DNA from 3 places in the Streptomyces sp. P9-A4 genome. Region 2 is predicted to be linked to each of the others. Evidence: riboswitches for the same ligand, from Rfam matches in the RefSeq annotation. Region 2 holds a riboswitch; each other region holds the start of a gene.

Region 1 (3,226 bases), 720 kb from region 2:
CTGAGAGGCGACGCGGGCCCGGGAGTGTCACCGGGCCCGGACCGCCGGGGCTCAGGCCTCCGTGAGCAGGCGCTCCCGCAGCCGCTCGCGGGTCTCCGGGGCCAGCTTCAGGCCCTCGGCGAGGTAGGCGTCCACCGAGCCCCAGGTCCCTTCGATGGTCTCGAAGGCGCCCCGCAGATACTCCACCCGCGCGTCGAACAGCGGGCTCAGCAGCTCCATCACCTCGGGCGACATGGCGTCGGAGGCGGTGGAGCTGCGACGCACCTTGTAGCGGCGGTGCGGGTCGTTCGACTTCACGTAGTCGGCCTCGATGGCATCCCGCTCGACCCCGAGGGCGAGCAGGGTGATCGCGATCGAGAGCCCGGCGCGGTCCTTGCCGGCCGCGCAGTGCATCAGGACGGGGACGCTGTCCTCCGCGAGCGCGTGCAGGACACGGCTGTGCTCGGCGGTCCGCTCGACCACCATCTTCCGGTACGAGTCGGACATCCGGCCGGCGGCCTTGCCGTCGCCGAGGATCTCCCGCAGCTGGACGAGGTCCCCGTCCTGGACGAGCTTCCAGAACTCCTTGCCGTCGGCCGGGTCGTTGAGCGGTATGTTCACGTTCCGCGTGCCGGGCAGCTCGACGTCGGGCCCCTCGAGCTTACGGTCGGCCAGGTTCCGGAAGTCGAAGACCGTGTGCAGCCCCAGCGAGGCGAGGAAGGCCGCGTCCTCCTCGGTCGCGTGGGCGAGGTGGCCGCTGCGGAACAGGCGGCCGGGGCGCACCGCGCGCCCGTCCGTCGTCGGCAGACCCCCCACGTCCCGGAAGTTGCGGACCTCGGCCAGCTCGGGCTCGTTCGCGTCGGCGGGCGGGACCTGCGGCAGCTGCTGCGTCACGGCTGCTCCTGTTCTCTCGATCGATTCCTGGGGCAATCATCTCGGGTGCCGGCGGGGGAGCACACCCCCTCGCTCTGGAATGGGCGATCTGTCCGTATTGAGGAGTTCGCCATAACCCGCCCGGGTTGCAGGGGAGATGGGGATCGCTGCGTGAGCAGCGTCATAACCGTGACGGACCGTGCCTGATCGTCTTTTCCAAATGCCCCCCGGGAAAAGGAGATCGAGGGACCGTCATCAACGGAGGGTGACCGGAATTCCGGCCGGATATCGCGGAATCCCGGAGCAATTGAAAACCCCGGCTTGTTCACGCCGACCCCACTCGTCTAGCGTCGCGCTCAATCCGGACGGACCGCCGAATCCTGCCACCGACCGGAATCCGCACTCACCCGTACAAGGCAGGAGCGGGGGACCCAGGTAAGTCGCCGATCCCTCCAAGAAGGACGGCTCGGGGTGAAGCCGCGTGAGAACGCGGCCGGACATCTCCAGTCCGAACCCGACAGCTCACCTCGCAGGCGCCGGAGAGGAATTCGCCATGCCCGCAAAGGGTAAGCACCGCCGCACCATGCCCAACCGCCTGGCCCGTGGCATCGCCGCCGCCGGCACCGGAGGCGCCGTCGTCGCCCTCCCGCTTCTCGGAGCCACCGGCGCCCACGCCGCCGAGCAGGCCGCCCCGGCCGCCGCCCCCGCCGCCGCCCAGGTGAAGGCCGCCGCCGCCCCGGCCGCGCCCACCGCCGCGAAGGCCGCGCCGAAGACGTACGCCGTCGTCCGCGGCGACTACCTCTCGAAGATCGCCGCCGAGCACCACCTCACCGGCGGCTGGCAGAAGCTGTACGAGGACAACCGACAGGTCGTCGGCGAGAACCCCTCGCTCATCATGCCCGGCATGAAGCTCACCCTCGGCGCCAAGAGCACGGCCCCGGCCGCCGCCCCGAAGAGCACCGCCAAGGCCGCCCCGAAGGCCGAGCGCAAGGACTCCGCGAAGAGCTCCGGCGACACCACGCGCGCCTCCCGCGGCTCCGAGCGCGCGGCAGCCCCGGCCGCCGTCACCTCGGACTCCGCCACCACCTCGCGGTCCTCCGGCTCCTCGGCCTCCGCGTCCGGCTGGGTCACGCCCGTCAGCGGCGGCGGCTTCTCCACCCCGTACCACGCCTCCGGCTCCATGTGGTCCTCCGGCTATCACACCGGTGTCGACTTCATCGCCTCCTCCGGCACCACCGTCCGCGCCGTCGGCGCCGGCACGGTCGTCTCGGCCGGCTGGAGCGGCGCGTACGGCAACGAGGTCGTCATCCAGCACGCCGACGGCAACTACTCGCAGTACGCCCACCTCTCCTCCCTCTCCGTCTCAGCCGGCCAGTCCGTCAGCGGCGGCCAGCAGATCGGCCTCTCCGGCTCCACCGGCAACTCCACCGGGCCCCACCTGCACTTCGAGATCCGCACCTCGCCGAGCTACGGCTCCGACGTGGACCCGCTGGCCTACCTCCGCCAGCACGGCGTCTCCGTCTGACGCCCACGGAATCTCCGGCGGCCCGGCACGTGTGTGCCGGGCCGTCGGTGTATTCCGGCTTGGCGAATTCTTTATCGGTGGCATATGTCACCCTGAGTCAACCCCTCCTTACGGTCGCGTAGGTCACATCCGAAAGGGAAGGATGTGCTCCCGTGGCAGACGATTCGAGATCAACAGACAAGAACGCATTCGGGTCGTACGCGGCGATCGGTGACAGCTTCACCGAGGGCGTCGGAGACCCCGGACCCGACGGGACCTACGTCGGCTGGGCGGACCGCTTCGCGGTGCTGCTCGCCGACCAGCTGCCGGAGCACGACGCCTTCCGCTACGCCAACCTGGCCGTACGTGGGCGCCTCCTCGATCAGATCGTGGCGGAACAGGTCCCCAGGGCGAAGGAACTCGCCCCCGATCTGGTCACCTTCTGCGCCGGCGGAAACGACATCATCCGCCCCGGCACGGACCCCGACGACGTCGCCGAGCGCTTCGAGCGCGCCGTCGCCGAACTGACCTCCGCCGTCGGCACCGTCATGGTGACCACCGGCTTCGACACCCGCGACGTGATCCTCCTCAAGCACCTGCGCGGCAAGATCGCCACCTACAACGGGCACGTCCGGGCCATCGCCGACCGCTACGGGTGCCCCGTCCTCGACCTGTGGTCGCTGAAGTCCGTCCAGGACCGGCGCGCCTGGGACGACGACCGGCTGCATCTCTCGCCCGACGGCCACACCCGGGTCGCGCTGCGCGCCGCCCAGGTCCTCGACATGCCGGTCCCCGCCGACCCGGACCAGGCGTGGCCGCCGGTTCCCCCGCGCGGCACGCTCGAAGTGCGCCGCGACGACATCCACTGGG
Region 2 (3,226 bases):
CCTGGACCGGCGAGCCGGCCGAGCCGCTCCCGATGCCGCCGATCACCGCGGACGACACCGGACGGGTCGTCATCGTGGACCGTCCGGGCGCCGTCCAGACCCAGTTGCTGATCGGCCGCATCGGCGCCGACCGGCACGCCCGCGTCTGGCCGGCCCAGGTGCTGGGCTCGTACTGCCTCGGTGGCACCCTCACCTCGCGACTCGACCGGGTCCTGCGCGAGGAGAAGGGCTACACCTACGGCGTGCGGGCCTTCGGGCAGGTGCTCCGCTCCGACGCCGAGGGGAACGGCGCCGCGATGCTCGCCATCAGCGGTTCCATCGACACTCCCAACACCGGCCCGGCTCTCGACGACCTGTGGAAGGTGCTGCGCACCCTGGCCGCCGAGGGGCTCACGGACGCGGAGCGCGAGACGGCCGTGCAGAACCTGGTGGGCGTCGCGCCGCTCAAGTACGAGACGGCCGCCTCGGTCGCCGGGACGCTCGCCGACCAGGTCGAGCAGCACCTCCCGGACGACTACCAGGCGCAGTTGTACGCGCGCCTGGCCGAGACCGGCACGGTCGAGGCGACCGCGGCCGTGGTCAGCGCCTTCCCGGTGGACCGGCTCGTCACCGTCCTGGTGGGCGACGCGGCCCAGATCGCGGAGCCGGTGCGCGCGCTCGGCATCGGTGAAGTGACGGTCGTGACCGGCTGATTCCGGTCGCCGAACCGGCAACGGAGAACCCCGACGGGATGGTTCGTCGGGGTTCTCCGCTTTGTCCGTATTGACGGTAAGTCTCATCGTATGGCCTGTGGCATGTCTTACAAAAAGCGTGTCTGGTTGGTGATCGACAGGCGATCCGCATAGCGTCGGTGCGGCTGTTCGTCAGTTGCACGCGCCGCATCCGCGGCATCGGACAGTCATCGCCGAGTCCCCGTCAGGCGCGAGCCTGGGGAGCCGGGGACCCACACGTAGTCCCTGGGGTGAATCGGGCGCCTTCGTCTCGTACGGAGGGGCTCGTAGGAGACCTTCCTGCTCCGAACCCGTCAGCTAACCCGGTAGGCGAGAAGGAAGGAAAGGACCAGCCCCTCCATGGCGTTCACCCGTGCCACCGGGAAGCATCGTGCTCCGAGCCGGACGGCGCGCCGCACGGCGGGTATCGCCGGCGTCGCGACGCTCGCCACCACCGGCGTCATCGGAACCCTCGCCTCCCCGGCGCTCGCCGCCGACACGGACAACCGCTCCGTCGAGGACACCGGCCTCACCCGGGTCATCACCGAGGACTCCCTCGCGGACCGGCTCAACGCCCAGGCCGACGCCCAGGACCGGGAGGCCTTCGAGGCCGCCGCCAAGGCGAAGGCCCAGGCGGAGGCGAAGCGCAAGGCCGAGGCCCGCGCCAAGGAGATCCGCCAGGCCAAGGAGCGCGCCGCCCGCGAGGCCGAGCGCCGCCGTCTGGCCTCCTTCCAGCTCCCCGTCGACGGCTCGTACGTGTCCACCGGCTACAAGACCGGCGGCTCGCTCTGGTCCTCCGGCAGCCACTCCGGCATCGACTTCCACGCCGCTTACGGCAGCAACGTCGTCTCCGTCGGCTCCGGCACCGTCGTCGAGGCCGGCTGGGGCGGCGCGTACGGCAACAACATCGTCATCCGGATGCACGACGGCACGTACACCCAGTATGGCCACCTGTCCTCCATCGACGTCCACGTCGGCCAGAGCGTCGAGCCCGGCCAGCACATAGGCGTGTCCGGCTCGACCGGCAACTCGACCGGCCCGCACCTCCACTTCGAGGCGCGCACGAGCCCCGACTACGGCTCGGACATCAACCCGCTGTCCTACCTGCGCGCCCGCGGCGTCAACGTCTGACACCGACGGCGCGCATCGCAAAAGCCCCGGCTCGTGCTGAGCCGGGGCTTTTCGTCGGTCAAGAACCCTTCACATTCCGTGCGGCCATCGGAAATACCGGCGGGCTGCAATAGAGTCGGAGACCGGGCGCGGAAAGGCGCCGATCGAATTGTCTCGCGCGACCAAGGCGGAGGTCGGACATGCGCATTCCCGCGCACTCGGTATGCACGGCGATCCGGGACGACATCGTCTCCGGCGTCTTCGAGCGGGGGAGCCGGCTGACCGAGGACCTGCTCGCCCGTCGGTACGGGGTGTCCCGCGTCCCGGTCCGTGAGGCGCTGCGCACCCTGGAGTCGGAGGGCTTCGTCGTCACCCGCCGTCACGCGGGGGCCCAGGTCGCCGAGCCCACCGAGCAGGAGGCGGCCGATCTGCTCGACATGCGGGCGCTGCTCGAACCGCTGGGGGCGGCGCGGGCGGCCCAGCGACGTACGGAGGCGCATCTCAAGGTCCTCCGCGGCCTGGTCAGGCTAGGTCAGGAGCGGGCCAGGCGCGGCCAGGGCGAGGATCTGCGCTCACTCGGCGGCTGGTTCCACGAGACGCTCGCGCAGGCCTCCGGGAGCCCCGCCCTGACGGCGCTGCTGACCCAGCTACGGCACAAGATCGCCTGGATGTACGCGGTCGAGCAGCCCGAACGACTGGTGGAGGCCTGGGCCGAGCACGGCGCGATCGTGGACGCCGTGGCGCGCGGTGACGCCGAGCGGGCGAGGGCGCTGACGGCGCTGCACGCGGAACGCTCGCGGGCGCTGCACCGGCTCAAGAGGCCGGACCGGGGTCGTGTGAGGGTTTCGCAACATGTCGTCAACACGGCGAGCGCCCGGAATTAACGAGGGCGCCGTATACAAGGAATGGGAATTCGGCGGGGTATTTCGGGGTGCCCGTAATGCCTCTTGCTGTCGTCCGTCCTTTTGTGCTGCCGGGGAACCGGGCGGCACGGGAGGGCGAAAGAGGGCGAGTGAAAGCCAGGCGGAAAGCGAAGGGCCGTGCCCGCCGGGATTCCGGCGGGCACGGCCCTTCGTCGTACGGGTGGGTCGGGTGGACCCGGATCAGACGGTCTCGGGGAGCTCGTCCAGGCCCTCCGCGACCAGCTTCGCCAGGCGGTCCAGCGCGACCTCGGCGCCGTCGGCCTCCGAAGCGAGGACGATCTCCTCGCCGCCCTGCGCGCCCAGACCGAGCACCGCGAGCATGGAGGCGGCGTTCACGGGCGTGCCGTCGGACTTGGCGATCGTCACCGGAACGCCGGAAGCCGTGGCGGCACGGACGAAGATGGACGCGGGGCGGGCGTGCAGGCCCTCGGCCCAGCCGACGTTGACGCGGCGCTCAGCCATGGTGTTGCCCTTCAAGTCTTA
Region 3 (3,226 bases), 2.9 Mb from region 2:
AGTCGTCCTCGAACAGCGGGTCCTCGATGGAGACCATCGGGTACGCGGAGACGAGCTCCTCGTAGTACTCGGTCATCTCGGCGGCCGAGCGGGACTTGCCCTCGAACTCGTACTTGCCGTCCTTGTAGAACTCGGACGCGGCGACGTCGAGCGCGAGCGCGACGTCGGAGCCCGGGGTGTAGCCGGCCTCCTTGATGGCCTCGACGATGAGGTCGAGGGCGGCGCGGTTCGACTCGAGGTTCGGGGCGAAGCCGCCCTCGTCGCCGAGGCCGGTGGAGAGGCCCTTGCGCTTCAGCACACCCTTGAGCGTGTGGTAGATCTCGGCGCCCCAGCGGAGGGCCTCGGAGAAGGACTCCGCGCCGATCGGGGCGATCATGAACTCCTGGATGTCGACGTTGGAGTCGGCGTGCGACCCACCGTTCAGGATGTTCATCATCGGAACGGGCAGCAGGTGCGCGTTCGGGCCGCCGAGGTAGCGGAAGAGCGGGAGGTCCGAGGCCTCGGACGCGGCGTGCGCGACGGCGAGGGAGACGCCGAGGATGGCGTTGGCGCCGAGCGAGCCCTTGTTCTCGGTGGCGTCCAGGTCGAACATGGCCTGGTCGATCAGGCGCTGCTCGGTGGCGTCGTAGCCGACGAGCTCCGGGCCGATCTGCTCGATGACGGCGAGGACGGCCTTCTCGACACCCTTGCCCATGTAGCGGTTCGGGTCACCGTCGCGAAGCTCGATGGCCTCGAACGCACCGGTGGAGGCGCCGGACGGAACAGCAGCACGACCGGTGCTGCCGTCGTCGAGGCCGACCTCGACCTCGACCGTGGGGTTGCCTCGGGAGTCCAGGATTTCCCGGGCTACGACGACGTCGATGGACGGCACGAGCATCTCCTTTTTGGGATGTGACGCTGGATGTGACGCATGGCCGGCGCAGGGTCGACCGGCCTTGCGACAAGAGCCTAACCGGCTCGGAGCCTCCGGCCAGCCGGGCGCCCGCCCCCTGGGACGAAAAAGGACCCAAGGGCATGTATCTCGGGACGAAGGACCCCGGATCTACTGGACAGTAACCACAAAAAGCGCCCCCGGAACGGGGGAACCCCGGCCCGACGCGCACGGGGGGAGGGCGCGTCGGGCCGGGGTGGTCACCGCGGGAGGGTCGTGAGGTCCATGTGAGCCGCCGGACTCACCGGGACCGCCGGGCCTTACTTCAGGTGGAGCTGCTGGCCCGGGTAGATAAGGTCGGCGTTCTCGACGACGTCCTTGTTCAGCTCGAAGAGCTTGGCCCAGCCGCCCTTGACGCCGTGCGCCTGGGCGATCTTGCTGAGGGTGTCGCCGGCCGCGACCTTGTACTCGCCGTCGCCCTTCTTGACCGTCTTGCCGGCCGGGGTGGTGACGGTCTGCTTGGCGGCCTTCGGCGCGGCCTGCTGCTGCGCGGCCTTCTTCGGGGCCTGGCGCTGCTCGCTGCGGGTGGTCGGCTGCTCGGCCTTCCGCTCCTGCTTCGGCTGCTGGCGCGGCTGCTGGGTGGCGGTCTTCGGGGTGCTCTCGGCGGCGCCGCCGTCGTAGGAGGCACCGGAGAGGCCCACGCCACAGCTCGGCCAGGCACCCTTGCCCTGGCCCGCGAGGACCTTCTCGCCGATGGCGATCTGCTGGGACTTCGACGCCTGGTTGGCGGTCGAGGCGTAGGCGGTGCCGCCGTACGCGGCCCAGGTGGAGGCCGAGAACTGGAGGCCGCCGTAGTAGCCGTTGCCCGTGTTGATGGACCAGTTGCCGCCGGACTCGCACTGGGCGACGCGGTCCCACTCGGAGACCGTGGCGGCCGAGGCGGTGCCCGCGGTCATCAGCGGGGCGGCGACGGCGACACCGGTGACGCCGACGAGCGTGGCGACCTGGGTGGCCTTGGAGGGACGACGGTGTTTGCCCTTACCGGAAAACAGCATGGAAATACTCCTCACCGACGCCTGTGAGGTGAGCTGTCGGGTTCGGGCCGGAAAGTTGCCCGGCCGCGTGTCCTTGCACGCGGCTTCACCCCAAGCCCGTCGTCGGCCGTCTTTCTCAACGGCCGGGACCGGCACTTACCTTGGGTCCCCCACTCCTGCCTTCGGCGCTGACGCGACGACTGTTCCCATCGGCCGACGGCAGGATTCGGCGTTTCGGTCGACGGGGCCCGCGGTGGCGAGCGGTGACGACCGTAGACACAGACCCACCGGAAGTTCAAAGAGGCGTATTGCGGAAATATCGCCCCTGCTTGCCTTCCGGTTGGGGGCGTTTGTGCAGGTGAGAGGTAACGGGAGCGGATTTCTCGGACGAGACACGCCAGTTGGGGCGAAGAGACCCATGTCTCACTTGCCCAGAACCGGACATTTGACCCCGAATCACTCCGCCTTCGCGAGCGGACCGTTCGTCAGGTCGAGGCTCTGACCAGGGAGGATGAGGTCCGGATCGATGCCGACGGTCCGGCGGTTGGCGTCATAGAGCGCCGTCCACCCTCCGGGGAGTTCGTTCTGCCGCGCGATGTCGGACAGGCTGTCACCCGGCCGCACGGTGTACGCGCCCGAAGTGCCGGAAGTGTCCGTTGCGCCCGAATTCTTCATGGCGTCAGGCGTGGGCGCCGCCGCGGTGTCCCCCGCGAGCTCGACGCCGGTCGAGGCGTGTCGGCCCGATTCGGGCGAAGTGCCCGACTTCGTACCGCTCTCCGGAGCGGCCCCGCCCCGGTGCTTCCCGGTCCCGGGAGTGGCCGACGACACGCCATCGCCCGGCGCGCCGGGCGTGGCGGACGTGTCCGGCGTAACGGATGTATCGGGCGTGGTGGGAGTGGTCGGAGTGCCCGGAGCGGTGGGCGTGCCCGGCGTCGTGGCCGCCGGGGGCGTCGTCGGCGCGGTGGGGGCCGCAGGGGCGGTCGGGGCGCCGGGAGCCGCGGGCGTGGCCGTACGGGCGTCCCGCTCCGCCGTCCGCGCCGCCTGGGCGGTGCCGGTGGACGGCAGACCCGAGGTCCGGTTCGACTCGGCGACCGGTCCCGCGGGGGCCTTCGGCAGCGCGGCCGGGCCCGGGTTCACGCCGGGGGCCGTGCCGTCGTTCTTCAGGCCGGCGATCGGCGCGCAGGTGGCCCATTCCAGGGAGCCCTTCGCGAGCGCCTTCTCGGCCACCGCGATCTGCTGGGCGCGGCTGGCCAGGTCGGGGCTGGGCGCGTACGCCAGGCCGCCGTGGCGCTCCCAGCTGTCCTGGGTGAACTGGAGGCCG

Evidence for each region. A riboswitch is a leader RNA that binds a small molecule or an ion and turns the genes downstream of it on or off. The one in region 2 is predicted to bind cyclic di-AMP.
Region 1: linked by a shared signal. The riboswitch ahead of V4Y03_RS29145 (M23 family metallopeptidase) and the one ahead of V4Y03_RS26005 (M23 family metallopeptidase) in region 2 are both predicted to bind cyclic di-AMP.
Region 3: linked by a shared signal. The riboswitch ahead of V4Y03_RS12935 (transglycosylase family protein) and the one ahead of V4Y03_RS26005 (M23 family metallopeptidase) in region 2 are both predicted to bind cyclic di-AMP.

What each region holds. Positions count from the first base shown of each region.
Region 1 covers NZ_JAZIFY010000001.1:6,481,772-6,484,997, forward strand. The annotation lists gene V4Y03_RS29140 (tyrosine-protein phosphatase) at 52-873, opposite strand; cyclic di-AMP (ydaO/yuaA leader) riboswitch at 1,247-1,403, shown strand; gene V4Y03_RS29145 (M23 family metallopeptidase) at 1,406-2,377, shown strand; gene V4Y03_RS29150 (SGNH/GDSL hydrolase family protein) at 2,530-3,226, shown strand, end outside.
Region 2 covers NZ_JAZIFY010000001.1:5,763,569-5,766,794, forward strand. The annotation lists gene V4Y03_RS26000 (M16 family metallopeptidase) at 1-692, shown strand, start outside; cyclic di-AMP (ydaO/yuaA leader) riboswitch at 893-1,058, shown strand; gene V4Y03_RS26005 (M23 family metallopeptidase) at 1,071-1,841, shown strand; gene V4Y03_RS26010 (GntR family transcriptional regulator) at 2,021-2,704, shown strand; gene V4Y03_RS26015 (HPr family phosphocarrier protein) at 2,924-3,205, opposite strand.
Region 3 covers NZ_JAZIFY010000001.1:2,888,423-2,891,648, forward strand. The annotation lists gene eno (phosphopyruvate hydratase) at 1-877, opposite strand, end outside; gene V4Y03_RS12935 (transglycosylase family protein) at 1,192-1,926, opposite strand; cyclic di-AMP (ydaO/yuaA leader) riboswitch at 1,930-2,103, opposite strand; gene V4Y03_RS12940 (transglycosylase family protein) at 2,362-3,226, opposite strand, start outside.